One region of the Halomonas sp. FeN2 genome, then DNA from elsewhere that is predicted to be linked to it. Evidence: predicted binding sites of a transcription regulator. Region 1 holds the regulator's gene; each other region holds the start of a gene.
The links. The regulator sigma-54, encoded in region 1, starts transcription at its own class of promoters, with help from an activator protein. The targets are predictions, from matches to a motif close to TGGCACNNNNNTTGCTNT.
Positions count from the first base shown of each region.

Region 1 (10,124 bases):
CCAAGGACATTTGCCGATCGCGCCAGGCTGGCCACGCCTTGACGACGTCGAGGGTCGCCTCAAGTGGCAAAACAGGGTGTTAGAAGCTGAAATTGATAACGCGCAGAGCCATGGCGTCACTGCTTCAGAAGGTGAAGTGGTGATGGAGGATGAGACGCTCAATCTTTCGGGGCAGTTACAGTCGGATGGGCCAGCGCTAATATCATTTTTACAGGCAATGCCCGAGGTTGATCTTTCCCGACTAAGTGATTTGCGCGTAACGGGTGGCGTTAACGGCGATATTGCGCTGTCGTTGCCGTTAGCAAACCCGGAGGCGCTGCAGCTGGAAATTAATGCTCAGCCGCGCTTTCCGGAGGTGGTTTATCAACCGCTCGATCTGCGTCTTCAATCGGTTGAGGGGGATCTTGCCTGGCTTCAAGATGGGGAGCGTTCAGGTCTCGTCGGAGAGGCTAGTGGGCAGTTGCTTGGTGGCTCTATCAACGCTGATATTAATACTCAACGCAACGGCATACAGCTGCAGGGGAGAGTCGCCACCGGGGCGCTTTTCGGGCTTGCAGGGGTAGATGACAGTCAAGGGCGTATGCCGCTAGAAGGGCCGCTAGAGTGGCAGGGCAGTGTCGCCCTAACGCCAACGCCCACCCTGCGCTTGGAGAGTCGTTTAGTCGGCGTCACCAGCCATCTGCCCGAGCCCTTTGCAAAAACGCCACAGCAGGCCTGGCCCTGGACATTAACCGCCGATATGGACACACAACGTATCGAAAGCCGGCTCACTGATATCGCTTCTGCACGACTGCAACAGCTTAACGGCTCGTTTGCCGGGTCGCTAAATTTAGGCAGCCAAGCGGAGCGGCTGCCCGGCTGGCCCACACAACCTGGGTTTAGCCTTAACGCTGCCGTGCCGAGGCTTGACCCACTAGCGTGGCAGCAGGCGATTGCACCGCTAATGGCTGGTGGGGCACCCGGGGAGCCAAACGCAGGCACTCAATCGCCGCTGGCGGTCTCGTTAACCACGCCCTGCGTGGTTTACCAAGGCGAGTGTTTAGGCTCTCTTAACGCATCTGGAGGCATCAACGCTGGCCTGATCGATTTGGGCCTAAGCGGTAACCTGGTCACCGGGCGTGTAAACTACGATGCTCAATCACCGCAACCGTTAGATGTGGCCATAGAAGCGCTGGCGCTTGATCGCTTGCTGGCACTAGCCAATGTTGAGCATGACAGCGATGCACCGATGCCAGACTCCTGGATGGGATCGGTCGAAACGCAGCTTAAGGAGCCGGTGGCCATTCCTGACTGGCTAGCCGATGTGCCCAATGGGCGATTGCGTTTAGCCGAAATTGCCATGGGGCCGCGTCGTTTTGGCCCCTTGACGGCCTACTGGGAAACCGACGGTGAGCGTTTTTCGCTTACTCCCGTTGGCTTAACCCTGGGCCAGCTCTCCGCGCGCGGGGAACTGCACTGGGAAGGAGACGCTGTATCCAGTCATACCCGCGCGGACATTACCATTCAGGGCGGAGACATTGGCACCGCCCTTGAGCGCCTTGACCAGCCGGTGGCCATGCGCAGCCGAAGTACTGATGTGGTCGCCTCGCTTGACTGGCCGGGGGCGCCCTGGCAATTGGAGTTAAGCCGTTCAGATGGTTATATCAGTACCGACATTCGTGATGGCAGCTTTGTCACTCTGGAGTCGGCACCAGCGCGTTTAATCGGCTTGCTCAATTTCGATAATATTTTACGTCGTCTACGCTTGGATTTTTCCGACGTTACTGGTCGGGGCACGGCATTTGACCGTGTTAAGGGTACCGCTGATGTTACCGGTGGGCTGCTGACGCTGCGTGGGCCATTGCAAATTGATGCCCCGGCCACCACCCTAACGCTTACCGGCAGTGTCAATCTGGTGACGCGTGAACTTGACCAGCGGCTTGGCGTCACACTACCAGTGACGCAAAGCTTACCGATCGCGGCGATTGCCGTTGGCGCCCCTATCGTGGGCGGCGCGCTGTTCCTTGCTGACCAGCTGTTTGGCGACGCCTTAGATCGCGCCACGACACTCCATTATCGTGTGCGAGGCCCTTGGGCCTCGCCGCAGGTTACTTTAGAAGGCCCCCAATGACCGCATATAAAAGTGATGTAGATACGGCTGCAGCCATTCTGTTGACCCCTGGAGGGCTCGACTTAGAGGCCTTGGAAACGGGGTTGGACTACGCTATGGGCGCGGGCATTGACTACGCTGATCTCTATTTTCAGCGTACCTGGCAAGAGGGCTGGGTACTGGAAGATGGAGAGGTAAAAGAGGCCAGCTACAATATTGACGGTGGCGTCGGCGTACGCTCGTTGGCAGGTGAAAAGACGGGCTTTGCCTACTCCAACCAAATTACTGCCGATGCGCTAATGGACACCGGCCGCACAGCGGCGGGCATCGTTCGCAGCGGCCAACGTCTGCCTGGGCAATTGGTTCGTCCGGTTTCCGCCATGTCGCGCTATGAGGGAATCGACCCTCTGGCCGGGCTAAGCGCCGAAGACAAGGTCGCCATGTTAAAACAGGCTGACAAAGTTGCTCGTGCTGCAGACCCGAGCATCAGTCAAGTGAGTGCTTCCCTATCAGGAACCTACGAGGTGGTGCTGGTGCGGGCCAGCGATGGCACCTTGGCGGCGGATATTCGCCCACTAGTGCGTTTTAACGTTAGCGTGATTGCGGTTAAAAATGGCCGACGCGAACGCGGCAGTGCGGGCGGCGGTGGCCGTTACTCCATGGCCAAACTGCGCGATGACCAAGTTGCCGAGCAGTACGCCAAAGAGGCGGTGCGTCAGGCGCTGGTCAACCTGGAGGCTGTTGATGCACCCGCGGGGCAAATGCCTGTAGTACTGGCCTCGGGGTGGCCGGGGATTTTGCTTCATGAAGCCGTCGGCCACGGTCTGGAAGGGGATTTCAACCGTAAGGGCAGTTCCGCCTTTGCAGGCAAGATGGGCGAGCGCGTGGCCGCTAAAGGCGTGACCATTGTCGATGATGCAACGTTATCGGATTGCCGTGGCTCCATGAGCGTGGATGACGAGGGCACACCGGGGCAATACACGCCGCTTATCGAAGACGGCATTTTGACCGGCTATATGCAGGACAAACTCAATGCCCGCTTAATGGGTATGGCGCCGACGGGCAATGCGCGACGCGAATCCTTTGCCCACTTACCCATGCCGCGTATGACCAATACCGTTATGCTCGCGGGCCAAGATGAGCCCAGCGATATTATCAAAAGCGTTAAGCGCGGTATTTACGCGGTGAGCTTTGGCGGCGGGCAGGTGGATATCACGTCGGGTAAATTTGTATTCTCCGCCAGCGAAGCTTACCTGATTGAAGACGGTAAGGTGACGACACCGGTGAAAGGCGCCACCTTGATTGGTAACGGGCCGGAAGCGATGCAGCGCGTTTCCATGATCGGCCATGATATGGCGCTGGATACTGGTATTGGCGTATGCGGTAAAGAGGGACAGGGCGTGCCGGTGGGGGTGGGCCAGCCCACCCTGAAATTGGATGAGCTGACCGTCGGTGGCACGCAGTCTTGACTGGCGGTTTTGAAAAACCGTTTTAAAGAGGCTGTTTTTAAAGTGAGAGGGTTTCGCGCAGGTGTTTGAAGAGCTTGCGTGAGCTGGTCGGCGGTTTGCCCTGTTCGCGTTCCCGCTGGGCGTTGCGAATCAATTGACGCAGTGTCTGGCGATCGGCATCGGGGTGTTCCGCCATAAACAGATCAACCGCCGCGTCGCCTTCGTCAATTAAGCGTTCCCGCCATTTTTCCAGTCGGTGAAACGCGTGGTCGCGCTGCTCCTGCTCCTGATCGATGGAGTCGAACACGGCTTGAATGGCGGTGAGATCCTCTTTCCGGATTAGCTTGCCGACATACTGCATATGGCGGCGGCGACCTTCATGGGAACGAATACGCGAGGTTTCCTCGATAGCACGGAGCATATCGTCAGAGAGGGGGAAACGGGCGCGTTCCGCCGGTCGCATGGCGATCAAGGTTTCCCCAAGTGCCTGTAAGGCATGCATTTCGCGTTTGAGTTGCGACTTGCTAGGGCGTTCTTCCTGCTCTTCTACTTCAACGGGATCGGGACGTTGCTTACGCATAGTGTGACTCACAGACAAGATTCGTGGCGGCATTATACCAGCTGCGAGTACAACATTGATTCGCCGATGACACTCTCTTGAAAGACTTTGGTTGAGAGACATTCGGTTGAAATAGGAGGCCATATGGCACAGGCATTTGATGCATCCGCGCAGCAGTCACTATTGACCGCGCGCGCTGAAGAGGCGCTAGCGCTGGCCAAGCGCTTGGGCGCGGATGCTGCCGAGGTGGGCGCAAGCGTTGACCAGGGCATAGGCGTTAGCGTACGTCAGGGGGAAGTTGAAACGGTTGAGTTATCCCGTGACCAAGGCATTGCCGTCACGCTCTACGTGGGGCAGCGTAAAGGCAGCGCTTCATCCACAGACGCCAGCAGCGCATCTATTCAGGCGGCGGTGGAGAAGGCGCTGGCAATTGCCCGCTACACCGGCGAAGATCCGGCGGCTGGACTGGCCGATGCATCACTCATGGCTACTGAGTTGCCCGATTTAAAAGTGCACTACCCCTGGGCGCTCACAACGGATGAGGCGATTGAGCTGGCGCTGGCCTGCGAGCTGGCGGGCCGCGATGTGGAAGGTATTTCCCAGTCGGATGGTGCGTCGCTCTCCAGCGGCGAAGGGGTACGCGTGTACGCCAATAGCCACGGCTTTTTAGGCACCCAAAAGGGCAGTAACCACTCTCTTTCGTGCATGCTGATTGCCCAAGACGCGGCCGGTATGCAGCGTGATTATGACTATACGTCTGCCCGCGACCCCAAGGCGCTGCGTGATCCTGCTGAGGTAGGGCGCGAAGCCGCGGTGCGTACGTTGCGCAGGCTCGGCGCTAAACGTCCGCCAACGGGCACCTTTCCGGTGCTGTTTGACCCGTCGTTGGCCAGTGGCTTGATTGGCCACCTGCTCAGTGGGTTAGCCGGCGGTGCGCTGTACCGTCAAGCTTCGTTTCTGTGCGACCGGCTTGGTACACCGCTGTTTCCCGACTGGTTCAGTCTGGAAGAGCGGCCGATGGAGGTCGGCGCCACGGCAAGCTCGCCGTTTGATGGTGAGGGCGTGCAAACGCGCAATAATCGCTTTATCGATCAGGGGCGCATTGCCAGCTATATGCTCTCGTCTTACAGCGCCCGTCGTCTCGATATGCAAACCACGGGTAATGCCGGTGGGGCACGTAACGTGCGTTTAGCGACGCCGCTGCAATCACGCGAGAGCCTGCTGCAAGAGATGGGGCGGGGTATTTGGGTAACTGAGTTGATGGGCCAGGGTGTCAACGGTGTGACCGGCGACTACTCTCGCGGTGCAGCAGGTTTTTGGGTCGAGAATGGCAAGGTGCAGTACCCGGTAGAAGAGTTCACTATCGCCGGAAACCTGGAGCGCATGTTTGCTGGCTTAGTAGGTATTGGCGATGACACCGATACCCGTGGCAGTGTTCACACGGGTAGCTGGTTGATTGATGCCATGACCGTAGCGGGGGACTAGCAGGCACAAGCGACGGCTACTGATCTTCCTCAAAGCGGGCGTCGAACAGCGCTTGAATCGCTTCAAGCGCCTGTTCGGCGTCATCGCCTTCGGCGGTGATTCTAAGCTCGGTGCCACAAGGTGCGGCAAGCATCAGCAGTGACATGATGTTGGCGGCGTCGGCAGCCTGTTGCTGTTTGTAGACGCATATTTTTGCCGTGAACTGTTGGCCGCATTTGACCAGTTTTGTCGCCGCGCGAGCGTGTAGCCCGCGTTGATTGGTAAGTGTAAGTATGCGTTCTGGCACCCTGGTTCCTTTTCGCCGAGTGGTGTCATTAATGGATAGACGCGCTTAAGAGGTCTCTGGCCGCTCGTTGGGTGTGGCAGCGCTGACGAGAGGAGCGGCCAACTGTTCGCTTAAGGTGTAATGCAGGCCAAGTTCGCGGTGGCGAAGCTGAACTTCGCCCATGCTAGGCGCTAATTTTTCCGCTAACTTCTCGACCATATAGACCGAGCGGTGCTGACCACCCGTACAGCCAATGGCGATAGTCATGTAGCTACGTTGGCTATTTTGGTAAGCGGGTAACCAACGCTCCAGCCAGGCCAAAATGTCGTCGCTCATGGCGTCAACGATCGGATAGCTGCTCAAAAAAGCCACGATTTCCGCGTCGCGGCCAGTGAACTGGCGCAGCGTTGGATCCCAGTAAGGGTTTGGCAGGCAGCGCACATCGAAGACCAGGTCGGCGTCTAACGGTACGCCGCGTTTATAGCCAAACGATTCCAGCGTTAACGTCAGCTTATCGCGCCGTTGATGCGCTACCTGGTCGGTAATACGGCGACGTAAATCGTGCACCGATAACCGTGATGTATCGATCAAAAGGTCGGCCAGGTCGCGAATATCCTCCAGCGTTTCCTCCTCTTTATTGATCGCCTCTTCCAGGGTCATCTCGCTATCGCGGGTCAGCGGATGGCGTCGCCGAGTAGCAGAGTAGCGCTCAAGCAGTATGCGTGCGTCGGTAGTTAGGTAAATCACTTGAAAGTCGATTTTACGCTGACGCAACTCCTCTAACAAAGAGGGTAGGCGCTCCAGCGCTCCCGGCAAATTGCGGGCATCAATACTGACCGCCAGATGGGTGCGATCGCCCTGGTCACGCAGTTCATCCACCAATGATCCCAGCAGCATAGCGGGGAGGTTGTCAATCGCGTAGTAGCCAAGATCTTCCAGCGCTTGCAAGGCGATAGATTTACCTGACCCGGAGCGGCCGCTAATGATCACCAGTTGCATAGAGTCTCTCTTTGCTTTGATCAAGCTGCGTTGAGGGTGGTGAGCGAATAATCTGCTGTGCTGTGCCCTGAACAGGCTTTCAGACCCTTAGGCCGCTGATTGCTCGCGAATTTTAGCGGTAATCAGCTCGAGCAGTTCGCGCTGGCTGGCTGCTTTACGCAGCTGCTGGCGCGTGTCCGCATCATTCATGATGGTCGCTACCTGCCCCAGTAGTGAGAGATGCGTGTCATCTGCCTCTTCGGGTACCAACAGGACAAATACCAGATCTACCGGATCGCCGTCGATAGCATCGAAATCGATTGCTTCAGCCAGCTTTAAAAACCCGGCGATAGGGGCGGTGCAGTGGGGGCTCCGCGCATGGGGAATAGCCACGCCGTTACCAATACCCGTACTACCTAAGCGCTCGCGGCCGATTAAACGGCTAAACACTTCTTGGCTGTCCAGGCTGGGGATATTTTGGGCAATAAAGGTGCTGTAAAACTCCAGCACCCTTTTTTTGCTACCCCCGGGTACGTCATACAGAACACGTTCCGGGGGGAGTATGGTTTCCAACGTCATTGAATTAACGCACACCAGCGCCTTGGGCGCGAGCTTGTGCTTTTTCCTTGTGTTTAACGAGTTGACGGTCGATTTTATCCGCTAGCGCGTCGATAGCGGCGTACATATCACTGTCTAGGGCTTCCGCATGTAAGTCAGCACCTGCTGCGTGCAGCGTACAGGCGGCCTGCTGGCGCTCTTTCTCCACTGATAAGGTGACTTGCACCGTAGTTATATTGTCGTAATGGCGCTCTACACGCTCAAGCTTTTCGTTGACATAGTCACGCAAGGCGTCAGTCAGTTCTACGTGATGACCAGTGATATTTACTTGCATTGACGTGCTCCTTATCCATCGGACTGTACTTCGATTGTAACCCTTTTTGCCGCGTTGCAAAGCCCTTGTCGAGAGTTTCCCTGAAACGTTAGCGAAGTTAGCGCAAACGGCGCCGTTCACTAGATGAGGGAATGCCCATGGCTTCACGGTATTTCGCCACCGTACGACGCGCCACTTGAATCCCTCCCTCGCCTAACAGCGTCACTAAGCGACTATCTGAAAGCGGCTTGCCGGGCGGCTCCTCTTGAATCAGTTTCTTGAGACGTGCCCGGATGGCAGTGCTGGAATGGCTATCGCCATCTTGACCGCTCACCTGGCTTGAGAAAAAGTATTTGAGTTCAAACACGCCTCGAGGTGTATGGATATATTTTTGCGTCGTTACCCGTGAAATAGTCGACTCGTGCATCTCGACGGCTTCGGCAATATCGGCCAGTATCAATGGCTTCATGGCTTCTTCACCGTGCTCCAAAAAGCCAATCTGGCGGGTAATGATTTCGCGACCCACACGCAGCAGCGTATCGTTTCGGCTAGAGAGGCTTTTGATCAGCCAGCGCGCTTCCTGGAGGTGTTCTTTGAGAAACTGATTGTCCTGGCTCTTGTCCGCTCGCTTAATCAAGCTGGCGTAGTCCGGCTGAATGCGCAGCCTTGGCAGGGCTTCTGGGTTGAGTTCTAAGTGCCAGCCTTCGTTATCGTGGCGCACGACTAGGTCGGGGGTAACATAGCTATCGTCGGTGTCGCCGTAAGCGCTGCCTGGCCGTGGGTCTAGGCTGCGAATCAGTAGGATGACGTCGGTCAACTGTTCGTCGTCGAGCCCTAGGCGGCGCTTCAGCAGGCGCATATCGTCTTTACCAAGCGCTTCGAGAAACTGCCGCACTAAACGGCGAGCGGGAACCAGCAGTGGCGTATCATCGGGGAGGGCGGCGAGCTGCAGCATCAAGCATTCACGCAGATCCCGGGCAAAGATGCCGGTCGGCTCAAACTGCTGGAGCTTGAGCAGAATGGTTTCCACTTCGCGTTGACTAAGCCCGTCAATGCCCTGGGCGCGCAGGCCTTCACGGATGTCGTTGAGCGGTTGGGTTAGGTAGCCGTTAGCGTCGAGCGCGTCGATTAAACTCTCCGCGACAAGCTGCTCGCGGGCGCTAAAATCGGTCATGGCAAGCTGCCATAGCAGGTGGCCATGCAGGCTTTGCCCTGCTGCCTGACGCTCAAAATCAGGGCCTTCGCTGCTGCTACCCCCCTGACTGCCCATATCTTGATAGGTATCTGACCAGTCGCTATCTACCGAGAGCTCAGTAGGGATGCTCTCTGACCACTCTTCTTCCTTAGGCTCGCTGACAGCCTGCTCACTAAATTCATCTTCCTGCTCCAGCATGGGATTGGCATCAAGTGCCTGCTGAATTTCTTGACGAAGATCCAGCGTAGAGAGTTGCAGCAGCGCAATGGCCTGCTGCAACTGGGGCGTCATGGTCAGCTGTGTGCCGATACGCAGTTGGAGAGAAGCTTTCATGACCATCTGAGAACCACTCGTTAATCAGAATGCTCCACCCTAGTGCGAGTGAGTGCTTGGCGCAAGTGCAATAAGCATGCCATTGGTAGTAAAGTTGTTTTAAAGCGCTATTTAGGGGCGATGAAGGCGAAACTGTTACAGACGAAAATCGGCGCCCAAATACACGTCCCTTACTTTTTGATTGGTGAGAATCGAAGCCGGCGAGCCACTGGCGATGATTTGCCCATCGCCGACGATATAGGCGATATCGCAAATATCCAGGGTTTCACGCACGTTGTGATCAGTAATCAGCACGCCGATATGGCGCTGTTTAAGCGCACGAATAATGCTTTTAATATCACCTACCGAGATGGGGTCAACGCCCGCAAAAGGCTCATCAAGCAGAATAAAAGCGGGCTCTGTGGCTAGCGAACGGGCGATTTCTACACGCCGGCGCTCGCCCCCTGAAAGGCTCATGCCCAGGTTGTCGCGGATATGGGTAATATGGAAGTCTTCGAGTAGCGCTTCCAGGCGCTGTTCGCGGTCGCTGCGACTAAGCTCTTTGCGGGTCTCGAGTATCGCCATAATATTATCGGCAACCGAGAGTTTGCGGAAAATAGATGCCTCTTGAGGTAGATAGCCAATTCCCGCCGCTGCGCGCTCGTGCATGGGGGCGCGGGTTAAATCCACATCGTCGATACCCACCTTGCCAGCGTCGGACTTGACTAGCCCAACGATCATATAGAATGAGGTGGTTTTACCCGCGCCATTGGGGCCCAGGAGCCCAACGACGCTGCCTTGGCAGATTTCCAAATTGATGTCTTTAACCACACGGCGGCGTTTGTAGCTTTTAGCCAGGTGGTGGGCATAAAGGGTTTTGTTCGGTGTAAGGATGTTGTTCGGCGTAGTGTCAGCAGTTGCC
Region 1 covers NZ_CP074200.1:4,344,563-4,354,686, forward strand. Annotated here, with positions in the region: gene KF947_RS19940 (YhdP family protein) at 1-2,110, shown strand, start outside; gene tldD (metalloprotease TldD) at 2,107-3,558, shown strand; gene yjgA (ribosome biogenesis factor YjgA) at 3,596-4,117, opposite strand; gene pmbA (metalloprotease PmbA) at 4,241-5,581, shown strand; gene KF947_RS19960 (HPr family phosphocarrier protein) at 5,598-5,867, opposite strand; gene rapZ (RNase adapter RapZ) at 5,913-6,845, opposite strand; gene KF947_RS19970 (PTS sugar transporter subunit IIA) at 6,933-7,403, opposite strand; gene hpf (ribosome hibernation-promoting factor, HPF/YfiA family) at 7,408-7,716, opposite strand; gene KF947_RS19980 (RNA polymerase factor sigma-54) at 7,814-9,229, opposite strand; gene lptB (LPS export ABC transporter ATP-binding protein) at 9,359-10,124, opposite strand, start outside.

Region 2 (10,124 bases), 2.2 Mb from region 1:
CAGCGATAGTCCAGCGCGGTGTAAGTCACCATTAAGCGTTCATCATCGTACTCGCGCAGCCGGTCATGACGATAACCCGGGCCCGCTTCCAGCGACAACGTATGGGTGCCGTTCTCCAGAATTTGGCGCCCGTAGCCACCAATCGCGGAGAGCTGCTGATCGTAACCGGCAAAGCGATCCTTTTCCCAGCGGGCAAAGCCAAACAGGTAGTGGGGGCCATCCAGCTCATAGCGTTCGCGTCCGGCGACTAGGTACTGCTCGGCGCTGGTTTCATTATCCTTGGTAACGTTTCTCACTTCACCTCGCAGCGAGTAGGTGAAGTTTCCGGTAAGCCACGTCAGCCGCGTTTTGCCGATCAGCGTCTGGCTATCGGTATTGCCCGAAAGGCGGGTGAAGCCCAACTCAGCATCGCCGCTGAATACGGGGGCATCTTCCTGGGGAGGCGGTGGTGCGTAGAACGGGTTGGCATAAGCCGCGGTTAGCCATAGAGGCCAGCAGGCCAGCAAAAGTATCCATCGAACGATCGCCACTACATCCCTCCTTGGTTTCGGCATTAGGCCATTATATCAGCGAACGATGACTCTGGGGTGACGGCGATTAACGCCGTTGGCTGGCGCGTGCCATAATGGCGTGGTCACGCATTTCGAGTCTACCTATGAGCGCTTCCCGCCCCCGAACGTTAGCCGACCTGCAGCGCTGGCGCCGAACCCGCGCAAGACGCAGCTGGTACAAACGCAGCTTTCGCGTCCAGGTGATGCTGTTAGTCGGGCTACTGCTGGCTGGCATGCTACTGGCACAGGGTACGTATCTCAATCACCGCAAGGCGGAAATTATTAGCCAGCAGATGGGCGAGCGAGCGCTGGCAGTGGCCAAAACGGTGGCGTCGATGCCGCAAATTATTAATGCCTTCGCGATCCCCGACCCATCTTTCATTATTCAGCCCCTCGCAGAGCGCGTTCGCCATGAAACGGGAGCGCGCTATGTCGTTGTGGGCAACGCCCAAAGTATTCGCTATTCCCACCCCGTACCGGAGCGGATTGGGAAACCAATGGTGGGGGGCGATAATGATCAGGCGCTGATTCATGGCCAGTACTATGTATCCGAGGCAACCGGGTCATTGGGCACCGCCATTCGTGGCAAAGCGCCCATTTGGGACGAAGAGGGCAATATCATTGGCTTGGTCTCCGTCGGTTTTATGATGGATCGCGTGGCCATGGACGTAGCCCGCTATAACAGCTTTGGCTGGGCGCTGGTGGCGCTGATGATTTGTCTCGGCTTTGCCGGTGCCTATTGGCTATCGCAGCATCTTAAAAAGGTCATTTTGGGCCTGGAACCCTACGAAATTGCCCGCTTGGCCATGGAAAAAGAGGCCATTTTGCAGTCGATCCACGAGGGCATTCTGGCGGTTAATCGTGAAGGTCATATTACCTTGGTCAACCAGCAGGCGCGGCGCTTTCTCAACTTAGACGATGAGCACGTGCTGCTGGGGCAGCCCATCCGTGAGGTCGTGCCTAATTCGCGGCTGCTGGAGGTGCTCCGACGTGGTGAGCAGGAGTTCGACCAGGAGATGTGGCTGGGCGATCACCCGGTAGTGGTTAACCGCGTGCCGATTCTGCACGAAGGTGAGATTGAGGGGGCGGTGGCCACTTTCCGCAGCCGTCGCGAGATCGTGGATCTATCTCACGCGCTAACCCAAGCCAGCCGTGACGTGGATATGCTGCGCGCTCAGGCCCACGAGTTTTCCAATAAGCTCTACACCATCTCTGGGTTACTGCAATTAGAGCGCATCGAGGAAGCCTTGGCGCTGATCCATCAGGAAACCGAACGAGCCCAGGCGCAGATGAGCTTTTTAATGCGCAACGTTGCCGACGCCGTGCTTAGCGGTACGCTACTGGGTAAACTTACCCGCGCGCGGGAACTGGGCGTATCGCTGGAAATCGATGAGCAAAGCTCGCTCTCCTGCCCGCTAACGCCCACTGGCCAAGAGGTGATGATGAGCGTGGTGGGTAACCTGCTGGACAACGCCTGCCACGCAGCGCTGAATGGGCCGAGTAACGAGCCCAAAGTACGCCTGTTTTTTACTGATTTGGGCGAGCAACTGCTGATCGAAGTGGAGGACAACGGGCCCGGAGTGCCTGCTCAGTTAGCTGAGTCGATTTTCCAGGAAGGCTTTTCGACCAAAACGGGTAAACACCAGGGCATTGGCCTGGCGCTGGTGGCCAGGCTGTGCCGTCAGCACGGCGGCGCCGTGACCCTGGAGGAGAGCGAACTGGGCGGCGCGTGCTTTATCGCGGTGCTCGACCGCTCGCTGTGCGCGCAGCAAGACCAACAGCAGTCTCTCGGATACTCTTAAAAACAACAGTCTCAACAACAGTCTCAACAACAATTTCAAAACAGTCTCGAAAATAGTGACCACGACGGCTAGGGGGAACGCAATGTCTGATGGGCAGTATGGCATTTTGGTCGTTGAAGATGATTTTCGCATTGCCGATATCCACAGAGCCTTCATTGAACAGAGCGATGGCTTTTATGTAGTGGGCATGGCGCGCAACGGCAGTGAAGCCAAGGCTATCATGGCGGAGCAGGCTGCCAGTATCCATTTGATTTTGCTAGACGCCTACCTTCCCGATGTTGAAGGCTTGGAGCTGCTATGGGCAATTCGCCGCGACTACGTGCATGTGGATATCGTCATGGTCACCGCTGCCCGGGAAGTGGAAACCATCAGCGAGGCGCTGCGCGGCGGTGTATTCGACTACCTGATCAAACCGATTGAGGCCGTGCGAATGACGCAAATGCTGACTCGCTTCCGGCGCGAGCGTGAAGCGTTGGCCAACCGCGCCGAGATGAATCAGGATGAACTGGACTCCGTGCTAGCGCGCCTGAAGCCTGGCGAGCCGTTGCGTGCTAAAAGCCAAACCTCGTCTCAAACCCTGCCTAAGGGTATTGATCGGCTGACGCTGCGCCGGGTGATTGATGCCCTGGCCGATGCTCCCGACTCCCTCACCGCCATGCAGATGGCACGTACCATGGGCGCCAGCCGCTCAACCGCACGCCGCTATTTAGAGTTTTTAGTCGCCGAGCAGGCAGTCAGTGCCGAGCTAGGCTATGGTGATGTAGGGCGGCCCGAGCGTCGCTATCGGCTGTTGGAGGCGGCACACGAGTGGCTCAACACTCTATGAAGTAATGTTGTAAGTAAGTGGGCGTGAACAAAATGAACAAAATAGCCATAAAGAACATTTTGTCTTTTATGCGCACAAGCTTGTCGGTCAGGGTAGTGGTCTTCTAACGTTCGCGGCGTGCAGTCTCACAATAAGAAGCTCTACACAGCAAACTCATCACACAACAAAACTGATACGTGGAGAACGCCATGATTCACAAGCCTGCCTTTAAATATATAACCCTGCTGGCCCTTCCACTGGCGGCAGTTACAACCTTCTCTAGCACTGCCGCTGCCTTCGAACCGGAGGGTAAGGTGGAGTGTATCGCTCCGTCCGACCCAGGCGGCGGCTGGGACTTTACCTGCCGCAGCGTGGGGAATGTCATGCAGGAGCTTGATCTAGTACCGGCGAATGTACAAACCATCAATATGGCTGGCGCTGGTGGCGGCGTGGCGTTTGCTCATACTGTAAGCAAGCGCGCCGGTGACGACCATCTGCTGGTAGCGGCGTCCACGGCTACTACGACTCGTCTGGCTCAAGGACAATTCCCTGGGCTGACCGCCGATCAGGTCAATTGGATCGGTGCTCTAGGTGCGGATTACGGGATTATCGCCGTAGCCGCTGATTCCGAGATCGATGACCTGAATGAATTGATGGACTCACTTAAGGAAGACCCGCGTAGTGTCAAGTTCGCCGGCGGTAGCGCTAAGGGCGGTTGGGATCATCTTAAAGTGTTGATTGCTGCTCAGGCAGCCGATGTCGAGAATCTTCCGCGCATTGCCTACCTTTCGTACAACAATGGTGGTGAAGCGTTAACCCAAGTGATCGGCGGGCACGTAGACGCCTTTACCGGTGATATCACCGAAGCCCAAGGGTTTATGGAGTCTGGCGACTTGCGCGTCCTAGCGGTACTCTCCGAAGAGCGCCTACCGGGCGACCTGTCTGATATCCCCACCGCACGTGAGCAAGGCATCGACGCCCTTGGCCCCAACTGGCGCGGCTTTTATATGCCTGCGGATGTCTCCGAAGAAGCTAAAGCGTATTGGACCGATGCCATGGACACTATTTACCAGAGTGAAGAGTGGCAGAATGTCATGGCTCAAAACGGTTTGATGCCTTTCCACATGACCGCTGGTGAGTTTGAAGAGTTTGTACTCAACCAGATCAGTGACATTGAACAGCTCTCTAAAGATATTGGATTGATTCAGTAATGACTTTCAATGACCGCATCTTTGGGGTCTTGATGATCGTCCTGGCCGTTGCGTACGGCTGGGCCGCGACTCAGTTCCCAGAGCCGTTTGGTGGGGCCGAAGCCGTCGGCCCTGACACTTTTCCGAAGCTGCTGGCCGTGGTACTGGCAATTTCCAGCCTTTATCTGATTGTACGCCCTGATCCCGACAACGCCTGGCCTTGGAGCCGTACGGGTGTCGAGCTCATTATCGCCGTGGTGGTGCTGATCTTTTACGCCATGCTGCTTCAGCCGCTGGGCTTCATTATTAGCACCACGTTGGCGGTGGGGACGCTTTGCTGGCGAATGGGGGCTCGTCCACTCAATGCTTACATTACTGGGGCAGTCTCGGCAGTGGTGGTGTACTTCCTATTTAGTTTTGCACTTGATCTCGCCTTGCCGCTGGGTCTGTTGTCATTCCTGGAGGTGAACTAATGGAAACTCTAGGTTATTTGATGGATGGTTTTGGCGTTGCTCTGCAGCCCCATAACCTAATGTTCGCCCTGCTGGGTGCTTTTCTAGGCACCTTGATCGGCGCCTTGCCGGGATTAGGCCCGGCCAATGGTGTGGCCATCCTGATTCCGCTGGCGTTCAGTTTGGGACTCGCACCAGAAACCGCCCTGATTATGCTGACCTCGGTGTATGCGGGTGCCATGTACGGTGGGCGTATTTCATCGATTCTGTTGAATATTCCGGGCGATGAACCGGCCATGATGACCTGTCTTGACGGCTATCCTATGGCCCAAAAAGGCAAGGCGTCGGAGGCGCTCGCTATCTCGGCGGTGGCCTCCTTCATTGGCAGCCTGGTGGCCACCGTCGGTTTGATCCTGCTGGCGCCGCTGCTGGCTAATTTCGCTCTGACGTTCGGCCCTGCGGAGTATTTCGCGCTCTTCCTGCTGGCGTTCGCTACCTTAGGTGGCATCACCGGCAAAAACCCTGTTAAAACAGTAGTCGCCGCCAGTATTGGCCTAATGATCGCCACGGTGGGTATCGACAATACCGGCGTGCAGCGCTACACCTTCGGGGTGCTCGAACTTTTTGAAGGCGTGGACTTCATCATTGCTATCGTCGGTCTGTTTGCCATTTCTGAACTGCTGTTTTTCATTGAGGAGCGGGCAGGTGGTGGTAAGGAAAAGATGAAGGTCAATAAGCTTTCGCTCTCTTGGAAAGATATCCGCGATATTCTACCCACCAGTTTCCGTGGCGGGGTGCTGGGTTTTGTCGCCGGTGTGCTACCGGGTGCCGGTGCTTCGTTGGGTAGCTTTATCAGCTATACCCTTGAAAAACGTGTGTTGGGTAAGAAAGGCTATTTTGGACAAGGTGATCCGCGCGGTGTGGCGGCGCCTGAAGCGGGTAACAATGGTGCGTCCAGCGGTGCTTTAGTCCCTATGTTGACGCTAGGCGTGCCGGGTAGTGGTACCACGGCGGTGCTGCTGGCGCTGTTGATTTCATTGAATATCACACCAGGACCTTTGATGTTCACCCAGAATGCCGACATCGTCTGGGGCGTGATCGCGGCGCTGCTGATCGGTAACTTTTTGCTGCTGATTCTAAACATTCCGTTGGTGGGCATCTTCGTCAAGCTGCTGTCCGTACCGCCGATGTACCTACTGCCGATCGTCACGATGATCGCTTTCGTGGGTATCTACTCGATCAGTAACACCATCTTTGACCTCTACTTCATGGTGGCCTTTGGAGTGGGTGGTTACGTCCTGCGTAAGCTTGAGATTCCGCTGGTGCCAGTGATTCTTGGCTTGTTGCTGGGGCCTGAGATGGAGAAGAACCTTCGCCATGCCATGGATATCTCCGATGGCGACTGGATGATCCTATGGGACAGCGGTCTGGCTATCGGCCTTTGGGTCTTTGCTGGGTTGGGCTTGATCTTGCCTTATATCTTGGGTCCCCTTTTGCGACGCGGGATGAAGGCAACCCCCAATTCAGGTTCGCCTGAAAGCGATTAATACCCGAATAGATCAATCACAATCACCGGGGCGTCGACGAAAGTCGACGCCCCTTTTTTATAGGCAACATCTATAGAAGAAGTCCAAGGCTTCTGTTATCTGCTCTTTCTTACCTATTTTTTTAACTAATAATAAAGAATGGCTTTGTAGTCAATAAGTAACTAATGCGTTAATGCTCTGTATTTCAAAAGTTCAAGTTCTTAGTTGGTGCACTGTCTTTTATTGGTGCATTGCGAGGGTGCTTTAGCTGCGTTCTTGCGCTTTATTTTGGTGCATGCGGTGAGTGTTGAGATTTTCTGTTGATTATTAAGTGGCTGATTAAATAGCTATAAAGCAACTTTGTGTCAATCTGGCGCACCCCTTGCAGGTGTTAATGGCTAGTGGACGTATTGGGGGAGCTAACACAACAGCCCCAAGCGCGAAGCCAACCATCAAGCCCCAATCATAAGGGGTGCAAGGAGATTAACAATGAACACTCTCAAACGCTCGACACACCCTCGCCCCTTCCTTTCAAGTGGCCGCTTCGCGACCGCTTTACTCACCGCTGCCATCATGAGTGCCAGCACCCAGGCCATCGCCCAAGACGATGACCCGATCAAAGTCGGTATCCTGCACTCACTCTCTGGCACCATGGCGATCAGTGAAACCGTCCTCAAAGACACCGTCGAAATGCTTATTGAGCAGCAGAACGAAGCCGGTGGTTTGCTGGGCCGTCAGTTAGAGGCCGTGGTGGTTGACCCGGCGTCTAACTGGCCGCTGTTTGCCGAACGCGCCCGGGAGCTACTAGACCAGGAAGAAGTGGACGTGATTTTCGGCAACTGGACGTCGGTTTCGCGTAAATCCGTACTGCCCGTCGTAGAAGAGCTCAACGGCCTGCTGTTCTACCCGGTGCAGTATGAAGGCGAAGAGTCTTCTGAAAACGTCTTCTACACCGGCGCAGCGCCTAACCAGCAGGCGATTCCTGCGGTTGAATACCTTATCAACGAAGTCGGTATCGAGCGCTTTGCGCTAGTGGGTACCGACTATGTCTACCCGCGTACCACCAACCGTATCCTTGAAGCCTTCCTCAAGGATGAACACGGCATTGCGGAAGAGGACATCATGGTTAACTACACGCCGTTCGGTCACTCCGATTGGCAGAACATCGTGGCAGAAATTCGTCGCTTCGGTGAAGAGGGTAAACCAACTGCCGTGATCTCGACGGTTAACGGCGACGCCAACGTGCCGTTCTATACCGAGCTCTCCAACCAGGGTATCGACGCTGCCGATATTCCCGTCATCGCCTTCTCCGTGGGTGAGCAGGAGCTTACCGGTATTGATACCGGCCCGCTGGTGGGCCACCTGGCCGCCTGGAACTACTTCATGAGCGTCGATAACGACGACAACTACGACTTCATCGATGCCTGGATCGAGTACACCGGCGACGATATGGCAGTGACTAACGACCCAATGGAAGCGCACTACATTGGCTTCAACATGTGGGCCGAAGCGGTTCGCAAAGCGGGCACCACGGATGTCGATACCGTTAAAGACGCCATTATCGGTGTGACGGTGCCTAACCTCTCCGGCGGCTATGCGGCGATGATGCCCAACCACCACATCACCAAGCCGGTGTTGATCGGTGAGATTCAGGACAACGGCCAGTTCGATATCGTGTGGCAAACGCCGTCTACCGTGGCCGGCGATGCCTGGTCTGACTACCTGCCTGGCTCCCGTGACTTGATTGCCGATTGGCGTAAGCCGATGGAGTGCGGCAACTTCAACGTCGTGAACGGCTCGTGCGGTGGTAGTACCGCAGTAGAAGAAGCCGAAGCGGCACTCGCTGAGTAACGAATAACACCCCTTGCCGCGCCGCGGTTCGATGGTTGGCGCGGCAAGGAGCACGCTATCTTTCCCTCTTAGATAACCAAAGGAAGAACCCCATGAGGCGTTTCCTTTCCTTGGCGATGCTCTGTTTTCTGCTGTTGGGTATGACGCTCACCGCACAGGCACAATCAACAGACACCGCCAGCAGTTCCACGAATGATGAGGCCGCGCTCGAACTATTAGAAGCGCTGGACGTTGAATCCTACTCTGCCAAAGGCGAAGCCATCACCGCTATTCTGCAAAGCGACGACGAGCGCGCCCGTGATTGGCTGCAGGCCTTGCTGGATGGCCGCCTACAGCGCACCGAAGACGGCCGCTTTGTATTAGTGTTGGAGAACCGTGGCCGTGACTGGCCGGTGGCCGATGTTCTAACCGGCGAAGCGCTGGGCGAGATGTCTCGCCGTGATCTGGAGCGTATCGGTATTAACAACAACCTGCGTAATCAACTGCGCAGTGCCATTGCGGTCGTTGACCTCTACTCGCCTAACGTGGAACGCCGCCGCACCTCGGCCGAGCGCCTGCTAGGGGAAGTAGATGCTGAGCTGGTGCCGACCCTCGACGACTTGATTGCGCAGGAAGAGGACGAGCAGGTGCGCTATCGCCTGACCCAGGCGGTGGCGATTTATCGCGCTGAAGCGGGTGAAATAGCCGGGGTCGAAGCGCTGGATGGCAGCCTGCATCCGCGTTCGCGTGTGGCGTTGAGCCGGGCAGCCAATAGCGATGATCCCGTTGTTGCCAACGCCGCTGCCGCTTCCCTGGCGGGTATCGAGCAGCAGCTAAAAATCAATCGCGGTCTGGAAACGCTCTATTTCGGCTTGAGCCTTGGCTCGGTGCTGGTGCTAGCTGCCATTGGCCTGGCGATCACCTTCGGTGTCATGGGCGTCATCAACATGGCTCATGGCGAGCTGATGATGCTGGGTGCCTACACCACCTGGGCGATGCAGCAACTGCTGCCCGGCCAGCCTGGGCTGGCGTTGATTCTATCGATTCCCGCGGGCTTTATGGTTGCCGCTCTGGCGGGTGTGGCGATCGAGCGCGGCGTTATCCAGTTCCTCAAGGGACGCCCGCTGGAAACCCTGCTGGCGACCTTTGGTATCAGCCTGATTCTGCAGCAGCTGGTGCGCACGGTGATTTCACCGCTTAACCGTACCGTCATCACCCCTGAGTGGATGAGCGGTTCACTGGTGGTTAACGATGCGCTCTCATTAACGCTGAATCGTATGTACGTGCTCGGCTTTGCGCTAGTGGTGTTTGCGGGCCTGATGTTGATTATGCGCCGCACCCGGCTGGGGCTTGAAGTGCGCGCCGTGACCCAAAACCGCGCCATGGCCCGCTCCATGGGCATTCGTGCGACTCGCGTGGATATCATGACCTTTGCATTGGGCTCCGGCGTAGCCGGGCTTGCCGGGGTCGCGCTCTCCCAGCTCACCAACGTCGGCCCCAACCTGGGGCAGAACTACATCATCGACTCCTTCATGGTGGTGGTGTTCGGCGGCGTGGGCAACCTGTGGGGCACGCTGGTGGCTGGTCTATCGCTGGGGGTGATCAACCAGGTGCTGGAACCCTGGGCAGGCGCGGTACTGGCCAAAATTATCGTGCTGGTCTTTATCATCCTATTCATTCAAAAACGCCCGCGTGGACTCTTCCCGCAGAAGGGCCGGGCTGCGGAGGGCTAAACGATGTCATTAACGACCGAATCATCGACAAATTTTTGGCTAACACGCCCGTTCAGCGAACGCTCTACGCAGATTTTTCTCGGCGTGCTACTGGCCGCGCTGGCGCTGGTCACCCTGCTGCATGTGGCAGTGCCGCCGGATAACCCGCTTCATGTGGGGGCTTATACGGTTAACCTTTTCGGTAAGTACCTAAGCTACGCGCTGCTGGCGGTGGCGGTGGATCTGGTGTGGGGCT
Region 2 covers NZ_CP074200.1:2,159,470-2,169,593, reverse strand. Annotated here, with positions in the region: gene KF947_RS09870 (YdiY family protein) at 1-554, opposite strand, end outside; gene KF947_RS09865 (sensor histidine kinase) at 656-2,353, shown strand; gene KF947_RS09860 (response regulator) at 2,436-3,179, shown strand; gene KF947_RS09855 (Bug family tripartite tricarboxylate transporter substrate binding protein) at 3,368-4,369, shown strand; gene KF947_RS09850 (tripartite tricarboxylate transporter TctB family protein) at 4,369-4,821, shown strand; gene KF947_RS09845 (tripartite tricarboxylate transporter permease) at 4,821-6,347, shown strand; gene urtA (urea ABC transporter substrate-binding protein) at 6,816-8,177, shown strand; gene urtB (urea ABC transporter permease subunit UrtB) at 8,270-9,889, shown strand; gene urtC (urea ABC transporter permease subunit UrtC) at 9,893-10,124, shown strand, end outside.
Region 2: a site for sigma-54 is predicted at 6,698-6,715, ahead of urtA (urea ABC transporter substrate-binding protein). Genes of this name have one in related genera too.

Region 3 (10,124 bases), 1.4 Mb from region 1:
ACCCACCCAGGTTGCGATACGGCGCTACTGAAGTGCCACAACTACGCCGTTGAAAATGTGTGCAACCGTCTGGTGGTGATGGAGCACGGCCAAGCAGACACGCTCTGCGACTGCTGTCGTTACAACGAAGTAATACCCGACCTCAATATTGCCGGCCATCGCGAACGCTGGGCGGCGCTAGAGGCTGCGAAACGGCGTCTTTTTCATACTCTGGATCTACTTAAACTTCCCCACGGCACTAAAGAGGATGGTATTAGTGTGCCGTTAAGCTTCTCATTTATGGCCGATGCGTTGCCCGACCAGGGCTTATGGCGCTCCACAGCCAAGCAAGAGAAGGTGTATACCGGCCATGCATCGGGCCATATCACCATCAACGTCAAAGAAGCCGACGACGTTGAACGCGAGCGCTTGCGGGTCGATATGAATGAATCCCATCGCACGCTGATTGGTCACTTCCGCCACGAGATCGGCCACTACTACTGGGATGTATTGGTTAAGGATCGCGATGAAGAGAATTGCCGTGCGGTATTTGGCAACCACCACCGGCCAACCTATGCTGAAGCGTTAGAGCGCTACTACCAACAGGGGGCGCCCAGCGACTGGCCTAATCGCTTCATCTCCGCTTACGCCACCATGCACCCCTGGGAAGATTTTGCCGAAACATTTGCCTACTACTTGGATATGGTCGCCGTGCTGGATACCGCACTGCACATGGGCATTACCCACCTTGAGTACGACGGCAGCCTGGAGAGTATGCTGATTGCGTTTCATCAGGTAGGGATGGCAGTGAATGAGCTCAACCGGGATATGGGCCTGCTCGACTTGGCCCCAGGAGTGCTTGCCCCAGCGGTGCGCGAGAAGCTGGCATACCTGCATCAAATCGTGCAGGCCGCCAGCCCGCTAGGGCACGACTCTCCCGCCGGTTAGTCGTTATCGTTATCCCCCGCGTGGTTTTGACTCTGGCTCTGACTCTGGGTTTGAGTTATGCGAGGTACGCTGTCGTCATTCACAAAATAGGTAGCGCTAAGCGTATCGTGGATAGCGGCAAAGCCAATCTGCAGTTCGTCGATAAACAAGTGCAGCTTGCTGGGTGAGTGGGCCAGCGCTTGAATATCGGCATCTACCACATCGGCGCGCACCAGCGAAACGGTTGCCGCAGGACGATCCTGGCGTGGCAGTAGCGCCAGCTCATGGCCCAGGGTTTCAAGACTACAAGCAATCGAGCGCGGCAGGTTAGGGTCCTGCAGCAAAAAGCGCAATACATCGGGGCCACGCACGCGCAAGCGCACCTGCTGGCGGTACATTTGGTAAGCGGTGAGCGACTTGAGCACGCTCATCCACTGCAGGTTCTCAAACGGCAGCAGTTCTTCAGGGTTTTGCGGCAGCAGACTGGCGGAGCGCACATCCACAATACGGGTGGTCATATCGGCCCGCTCTAACTGGCGCCCCAGCTCAATAAAGGTGCGCGCAGGGCCATGGCTTAACGTGCCTTCAATCAGGCCCGTCAGCGTCTGGCAGCCACGAATAACGCTTTTAAGAAAGCTATCGCGACGGCGTGGACTAACACCGTTTTCGGCATGATCGGCGACGCTCAGATAGAGCTGGTTAACCTCTTCCCAAATCTCCCGGGGCACCACATCCCGGGTGGTTCTGAGGTTCTCACGGGCACTGGCAAGCGCGGAGATAATCGAAATATCATTGTCGGTATCGGCGCATAAAAAGTGCACGACATTGCGTTCATCAAAGTCGGTATGGCGTGCGGTAAAGGCTTCCAGACTGCCGGTCATTTCGATAAGCGGTGCCCAACCAAGCGGTAAGCGACCCGGCAAATCGAGCATAAGGTGGCTATTGACGCTCAGTAAGCGCGCTGTATCTTCCGCTCGTTCGATATAGCGCGCCATCCAGTAGAGGTTCTCTGCAACGCGTGACAGCATGGCATTAGGCTCCTTTCACCGCGGCCGCTGCCGCCTTATCGTCGGTTTCTACAATCCAGGTATCTTTACTGCCGCCACCTTGTGAAGAGTTCACCACTAGCGACCCTTCAACCAATGCCACTCGTGTTAAGCCCCCGGTGGTGACATGAATTTCAGGACCCGAGAGTATGAAAGGGCGTAAATCCACGTGGCGTGGCTGCGCCAAGCCATTCGCCAGCGTCGGCGTGGTCGACAGCGCCAGGGTCGGCTGCGCCATATAGTTGCGCGGATTCGCCTCTATCAAGCGGGCAAACTCTTCGCGGGTCTCTTTGGTTGAACGTGGGCCAATCAGCATGCCGTAGCCCCCTGACTCATTGGCCGGTTTCACTACCAGTTCATCCAGGTGGTCGAGTACATAGCGGCGGTCATCCTCGAACATACACAGGTAGCTGGGCACGTTGGGGATCAGCGGCTCTTGGTCGAGGTAGTAGCGAATCAACGCGGGAACGAAGGCGTAAACGACCTTGTCATCCGCCACACCGGCACCCGGCGCATTGGCGAGTGCTACTTTCCCTGCCCGCCAGGCACGCATTAGGCCCGCCACCCCCAGCATGGATTCTGGGTTAAATGCTTCCGGGTCGAGAAACTCATCGTCTACACGGCGGTAAATAACATCGACCCGGCGTAGCCCTTCCACGGTGCGCATGTACACCACATCATCGTCATCAACGAGTAGATCACTTCCCTGCACCAGCTCGACACCCATTTGTTGGGCAAGATAGGCGTGCTCAAAGTAGGCAGAGTTGTAGATCCCAGGGGTTAGTACTACTACCTGGGGGTCATCCCCGGGCCTTGGCGACATCGCCGCCAGCATGTCGTATAGCTGCGCTACATAGTCATCAACAGGCAAAATTTTGCCTGAGGCAAACAGCTCCGGCAGCACCCGCTTGGTGACATTGCGGTTTTCCAGCATGTAGGAGACGCCGGAAGGAATGCGTAAGTTATCCTCCAGCACGTAGAGCGTCCCATCGCCATCGCGTACGAGGTCGGAGCCACACACATGGGCCCATACGCCGTGAGGGGGATTAATGCCGACACACTGGGGGCGGAAATTAACCGACTGTGCCAGCACCTCGGCAGGCAACACTTTGTCCTTAATGACCTTTTGATCGTGGTAGAGATCATCGATAAATAGATTCAGTGCCTGCACGCGCTGTTTAAGGCCCGCCTCGGTTTTGCGCCACTCACTGGCGGGAATAATCCGCGGCACAATATCAAAGGGCCAGGCGCGATCAATCATCGCGCCTTCAGAATAGACGGTGAAGGTAATCCCCATGGTACGGATCGCGATCTCCGCCGCTGTTTTCCGCTCAGCTAACTCCTCGGCGCTGAACCTTGCCAACATGTTGCACAACTCACCCGCAGAGTCACGTGGCTGTCCGGGTGCGGCCATCAGCTCATCGTAGTAATCACGACACGCATAGTTATTCCAATTCACTTGGCTCATGGGCGCTCTCCTGGCGCTGGGGATGTAAGCGGCAACTTGCTTAATGCTCAGTGTAGGCCTGCCGCGTGCAAAACAATCAAACAATTGAGAGCAAAATGCGTACCATCTTTTGCGATATTTCAACGCTCGCTTACTTAAACGCTACGTGACAGGGAGCAAGAGCAACTTAAAGCGCCTTTACGCCCTATCTTGGTGCGCACAAGTGGCATCAAGTTGGTGCATAACGCGATTTCCACTTTAGTTAAACGTCTTAGTTAAGATAGCGGCTGCAAAATAGTAAAAGTGGAACGATACTTGCGAAACGTTCGGTTATTCCTTAACCCAACCGACCAGCCGATTAATAGCGGCTCTTTTGAGGGTGGCCCATGACCATTCGCGTTGCCTTGTATCATCGTACGACTTACCACTTTGACCGTCCGGTGCGTCTTTCGCCCCACGTTATTCGGCTGCGTCCGGCACCCCATTGCCGCACTCATATCGAAGCGTACTCGCTCAAACTCTCCGGCGATGACCACTTTTTAAACTGGCAACAGGATCCGTTTGGCAACTTCAATGCCCGCGTGGTGTTCCCTGAACCCCGCAAAGAGCTAACCATTGCCGTCGAGCTAATCGCCCCGATGACGGTGATTAACCCGTTCGATTTCTTCTTGGACGATATTGCGCAAACGATCCCCTTTGCTTACCCAGAAGCGCTGCGCCAAGAACTAAGCCCCTATCTTGAAATCACCGAGTCAGGGCCGCGGCTGTTGGAGTGGCTCAAAGCCGTTCCCCGCGAACCAACTACCACCGTCGACTTCCTGGTCGCGCTTAATCAACGTCTACAGGACGATATTGGTTACCTGGTACGCCTGGAGCCCGGTGTTCAGAGCTGCGAAGAGACACTGACACTCGCCAGCGGCTCCTGCCGCGACAGCGCCTGGCTGCTGGTGCAGATTTTCCGCCATCTGGGCCTCGCTGCACGCTTTGTGTCCGGCTACCTCATTCAGCTCAAACCCGATGTTAAAGCGCTGGACGGCCCCAGCGGCAGCGAGGTGGACTTCACCGACCTGCACGCCTGGACCGAAGTCTTCCTGCCCGGCGCTGGCTGGGTAGGTCTCGACCCCACCTCGGGCCTGTTCGCTGGCGAAGGACACATTCCCCTCGCCGCCACTCCGACGACCGGTAGCGCCGCGGCCATCACCGGATTTTCGGATAAGTGTGAAGTCACCTTTGATGTCACCATGGAGGTCGAGCGCATCCATGAAGATCCGCGGGTCACCAAGCCCTATAGCGATGAACAGTGGCAGCGCATCTGCGCCTTGGGAGACCAAGTGGACGCCGAACTCTTGCAGCAGGACGTACGCCTCACCATGGGGGGCGAACCCACCTTCGTATCCGTCGACGATATGGAGAGCCCACAGTGGAACACCGAAGCGCTAGGCGAGCACAAGCGCGAACGCGCCGAGGCACTACTAACCCGGCTGCAGGCCGCCTATGCGCCCGGCAGCGCCATTCAGCAACAGCAGGGCAAGTGGTACCCCGGTGAACCGCTGCCCCGCTGGGCGCTAGCCTGCTACTGGCGTAAAGATGGCGTGCCGCTATGGCGAGATCCCCAGTGGCTGGCCTGTATGGAAGGCGCCCCCAAGGTAGACGTTGATAATGCGATGGCGCATCGCTTCACCAAGGCCCTTAGCGAACGCTTGGGGGTGGCGGAACGCTACTGGATTCCGGCGTTTGAGGATGCCTACTACTACCTCTGGAAAGAGCAGTCGCTGCCCGTCAATGTGGATCCGCGGGAAGCCAATCTCAAAGATGACGCCGAACGCCACCGTTTAGCTCGTTTGTTAGAGCAAGGCTTGGACGAAGTGGTGGGCTACGCCCTGCCGCTGCGCCACTCGATCAGCCAAGCTCACCGCTGGGAGAGCGGCCGCTGGCCGCTCAAGCGCGACCACTTATTCCTGGTGCCCGGTGACTCGCCCATGGGCCTACGCTTACCGCTTTCAGCGCTGCCCTGGGCCGACCCAGAGGAGCAGCCACAGCCTGAATCGCTGTTCGCCCCCCGGCCTGAACTGGGCGATATTCACGGCGAAGTCGCCCGCCGCAACGCCGAACAGCTGCATATCAGCGATGCCGAACGCCTGGGTCGCTCAAGCCACCCTAGCCCATCGCATCCGGAAGGCGAAGCCGTTCAACAGCAGCCACGGGCAAACATCGACCGGGAAAGTAGCGTCATTCACACCAGTCTATGTGTGGAACCGCGGGATGGCCGCCTGCATATTTTCCTGCCGCCGCTGACCAGCTTAGAGCACTACCTTGACCTACTGAGTACCGTTGAGGAGTGCGCCAAGGAACTCGCTTGCCCGGTCATGGTAGAGGGTTACTCACCGCCGAGAGACCCGCGCCTGGAAAACTTTATGATCACCCCTGACCCCGGCGTGATCGAAGTCAATATTATGCCCGCGGCCAGTTGGCAAACCCTGGTAGCACAAACCGAACGGCTATATGAAGAAGCGCGAAAAACCCGCCTGGGCACTGAGAAATTTATGCTGGATGGGCGCCATACCGGCACCGGCGGTGGTAACCATGTCACCCTGGGCGGGTTGACGCCTGACGACTCACCGTTTTTGCGTCGTCCGGATCTGCTGGCCAGTTTAGTCACCTACTGGCAGCACCACCCGAGTCTCTCTTACCTGTTTTCGGGTCTGTTTATTGGCCCCACCAGCCAAGCCCCGCGGGTGGATGAAGCTCGCCATGAAGCCCTCTATGAGCTGGAAATCGCCCTTCAACAAATGCCCGAAGGGGAAGTGGTACAGCCCTGGCTGGTCGATCGCTTATTGCGCCACCTGCTCACCGACTTAACCGGCAATACTCACCGCGCCGAGTTCTGTATCGACAAGCTCTATTCGCCGGATAGCGACAGCGGTCGCCTTGGCTTACTGGAACTCCGCGGCTTTGAGATGCCGCCCCACGCCCGTATGGGGCTGATGCAGATGCTGCTGATCCGCGCACTGGTAGCCCGCTGCTGGAAAACGCCCTACCGGGCCAAACCGGTGCGTTGGGGCAGCGCGTTACAGGATCGCTGGATGCTGCCCCACTATCTGTGGAGTGACCTTGACGACGTGCTGAGTGACTTGCGCCACCACGGCTTCGATTTTGACCTGGAGTGGTTCGCCCCCTTTCTGGAGTTCCGCTTCCCGCTACACGGTCGCTTGCACACCCCCATGCTGGATATCGAGCTGCGCCAAGCCATCGAACCCTGGCATGTATTGGGCGAAGAAGCCTCCGCTGGCGGCACTGCACGCTACGTCGACTCCTCAGTGGAACGCCTGGAAGTCAAAGTCAGCGGTATGAGCGGTGACCGCTATGTGGTGACCTGCAACGGCCGCCGGGTGCCCCTTTCAGCTACCGGCAGAAACGGCGAAGCGGTGGCCGGGGTGCGTTACCGCGCCTGGCAGCCGCCCTCGGCGCTGCATCCGCAAATTCCCATTCACGCGCCGCTGGTGTTTGATGTCATCGACACCTGGAACCAGCGCTCAGTGGCGGGCTGCACTTACTACGTGGTGCACCCCACAGGGCGTAATTTCGATACCTTCCCGGTCAATGCGTTTGAAGCCGAAGCGCGAAGACTGGGGCGTTTTAGTGACAGCGGTCATCGCCATGGCCATCAGGTTCCCAAGCTGGAAACCCCAAGCCTGGAACTGCCGCAGACCCTCGACCTGCGTTGGACGCCTAGCTAACATTTTTAACTAAGGAGCCTCTGATTAACGTCATGAGCGCAGGCCAGACAAGGCGAAATTAGTCGAAAAAGCGGAGTTTACATGGGTAAATGAGCATTTTGAGTCTAATTTCAACGCAGTATGGGCAAGCGCAATAGTGAATCAGAGGTTTCCTAAGCTAATGCTTTTCTCTTAGCGCCCAGTACAGGATAATCCGCCACCTACTTCTCAGGATTACAAGGATAATGACGGCCCCTGTCTCTCCCTCACTTCTCGCGCCCGTGGCTAACGGGCTCGTTGAGGATTACTTACACCAGCTAGGCAAGGGACAGCCCGGCACGTTTGACGCCATGCTCGATGGCCAGGGGCAGTTACGCCCTGGCTGGCAAAACTTACTCGGCTCATTAGAAGGCCTGGGCCCGACGGGGCGTCACCAGCAGCATGACGAGATTCAGCGCCTATTAGCTGAAAACGGCGTAATTTTTAATATGCATGATGAAACCCAGGGGCGTTCGTGGCGGCTCGACCCGCTACCCTGGGTGATTGATGAAGCACAGTGGCATGCATTAGAAGCAGGGCTAATCCAGCGCAGCCGTCTGCTGAGCGCCCTCTACGACGATATCTATGGGCCCAAAACGCTCTTTGAGGCGGGGCTGCTACCCACCCAGGAACTGCTTGCCTCAGCGCATTTAATACTGCCCTGCCACCAGTCGCTGCCCAATGACCGCGCGCCGATTGTTTTTCACGGCGTGGATGTGATTCAGGATACTCAGGGCCAGTGGCGGGTGATGGCAGACCGACTACAGGCGCCATCCGGTACTGGCCTTGCGCTTGAAAATCGCATACTGATGGCGCGCGCCCTGCCGGATATGTACCGCAATGCGCCATTAAAGCGGTTAGCGGGTTTTCTTGACCTACACCACCGCACGCTGATCGCCATGGCCTATCAGCATCGTGATAACCCCACGCTTATCTTATTAACACCGGGGCCGGGTAGTCCCCGCTATTTTGAGCACGCATATCTAGCCAACTACCTTAATATTGCGCTGGTTGAAGGCCAGGATTTGGTCGTTCGTGATACCCAGGTGTGGCTACGCACCCTGGGCGGTTTGCAGCCAGTCGATGTGATACTGCGCCACTGCGACGACGCTTACTGCGACCCGTTGGAACTACGCGGCGATTCGCAGTTGGGCGTACCTGGGCTTCTACAGGCCATGCGCGCAGGCGGCGTGGCGCTATCTAACGCGTTGGGGGTGGGCATTTTGGAAGCTCCGGTGTTAGCGGACTACTTACCGATGCTGTGCGAGCATCTGCTGGGTGAGACCCTGCTACTGCCCAACGCCGATATCACGACGAAACCAGCCACTGCGCCGGTTTTTGATAGCCACCTGCAGCGTCTGGAGCCCACCACGCTCAATCTTCGCTGCTTTGTGACACGCACACCCAATGCCACTACAAAAAGCAGCACTGCCGCTAAAAATAGTGCGGCAGGCGAGTACCAAGTAATGCCCGGAGGTTTAGCCTGGGTTGGTGAGCCTGGCTTGCCATCCCTAAGCAGCACCATCGTTAAGGATGTTTGGGTTACGGCGACCTCTCCACAGCCCCACGTTAGCCAGCTCCGCCAGGCCCGCGGCCCGGTGGTGGCCACACGCGACGGCACTGACCTACCCAGTCGAGTAGCCGAAAGCCTATTCTGGTTAGGCCGTTACGGGGAGCGATTAGACACCCGTGCGCGACTGCTGCGTGAAGCGCTGCTCAGGCTGATGGAGTATGAACAGGATGAGATCGCCGATCAACTGCTTGATGAACTCCTGTTAGCACTGGATATCACCACACTAAACGAAGAGGACGAACAAAGGCTACAGGCACCGCTGATTGGCTTTGATCTAAAACGCACCGCGCTGCTGGCCCAATTTGATGATGTAGATCCCCAGGCATTGCAGCCACTTTTTGCACAGTTGATGCGCAATGCACGCAGCGTGCGCGACCATTTAGGCGACGACTCCTGGAGAGTGGTGCACCAACTGCGCCAGCGCATGGCCACCTTTAACCCCAGCTTAGGGGCCAGCGCGGCGAGGCGCGCCTGCGAAGGGCTTTCTGCACAGCTTGCCGCCTTCTTCGGGCTGTGTAACGAAACCATGCCGCATCACTACGGCTGGCGATTTATGGATATCGGCCGCTTCCTGGATCGCGTGCTGGGACTGCTGTCGCTGCTCAAGCTTACTCTCAATGCGCCGCATTCGCCGGGGCTAGCATTGTGGGAAGTCGTGCTCGCCACCACCGATAACTTTACCGCTTATCGCCGCCGTTACCGCAGCGAGCTTCACCCTGCGGCGATTCTGGATCTACTGCTTTTTGATGAAACCAATCCCCGCTCGGTGGGCTATATGCTCAAACGCATTGAGCGTCAGATGGATCGCCTGCCCGGCACCTCATCGCCCTACCGTAACGCTGAGCGACGGCTGTTAATTCAGGCCAATGCCGCGCTGCACCTGGCCGACATCGATCGCTTAAGCCACTTGGCCGATACGCCAGAGGCGCAAGATGCCCTAGAGCAACTGCTGGATGCGTTGATTGAACCCTTAAACGCGCTTTCTGAAGCCATTAGCCAGAGCCATTTCAGCCACGTGGAGCGGCCGCGCCAGTTAGTCAGCATGGGGGCCGATGCATGAACTACACGCTGCGCCATACCACCCGCTACCACTACAGCGCCCCGGTCACACTGTGCCATAGTGAAGCGCGAGTGCTGCCCCGCAGAACGCCGCACCAGCAGTGTGGTGCCTCGGAACTGCAGATAAGCCCCGCGCCGCAGGTGCAGATGGAGCGCCGCGATGTATTCGGTAATCGAGTGCTCTATTTCGCCATGGAGGATGTCCATCAAACGCTAGATGTCACTGTAGTCACGCCACTGAGCACGCAACCCTTAGCGACGCTACCAACCAGCTCAACTACGTGGGAACAGGTTGCTCAGCAGCTTAGCCAGAACAACAGCTTTGACATTCAACTTTA
Region 3 covers NZ_CP074200.1:964,907-975,030, forward strand. Annotated here, with positions in the region: gene KF947_RS04580 (putative zinc-binding metallopeptidase) at 1-927, shown strand, start outside; gene KF947_RS04585 (alpha-E domain-containing protein) at 924-1,934, opposite strand; gene KF947_RS04590 (circularly permuted type 2 ATP-grasp protein) at 1,939-3,420, opposite strand; gene KF947_RS04595 (DUF2126 domain-containing protein) at 3,786-7,136, shown strand; gene KF947_RS04600 (circularly permuted type 2 ATP-grasp protein) at 7,361-9,787, shown strand; gene KF947_RS04605 (transglutaminase family protein) at 9,784-10,124, shown strand, end outside.
Region 3: a site for sigma-54 is predicted at 3,704-3,721, ahead of KF947_RS04595 (DUF2126 domain-containing protein). Genes of this name have one in related genera too.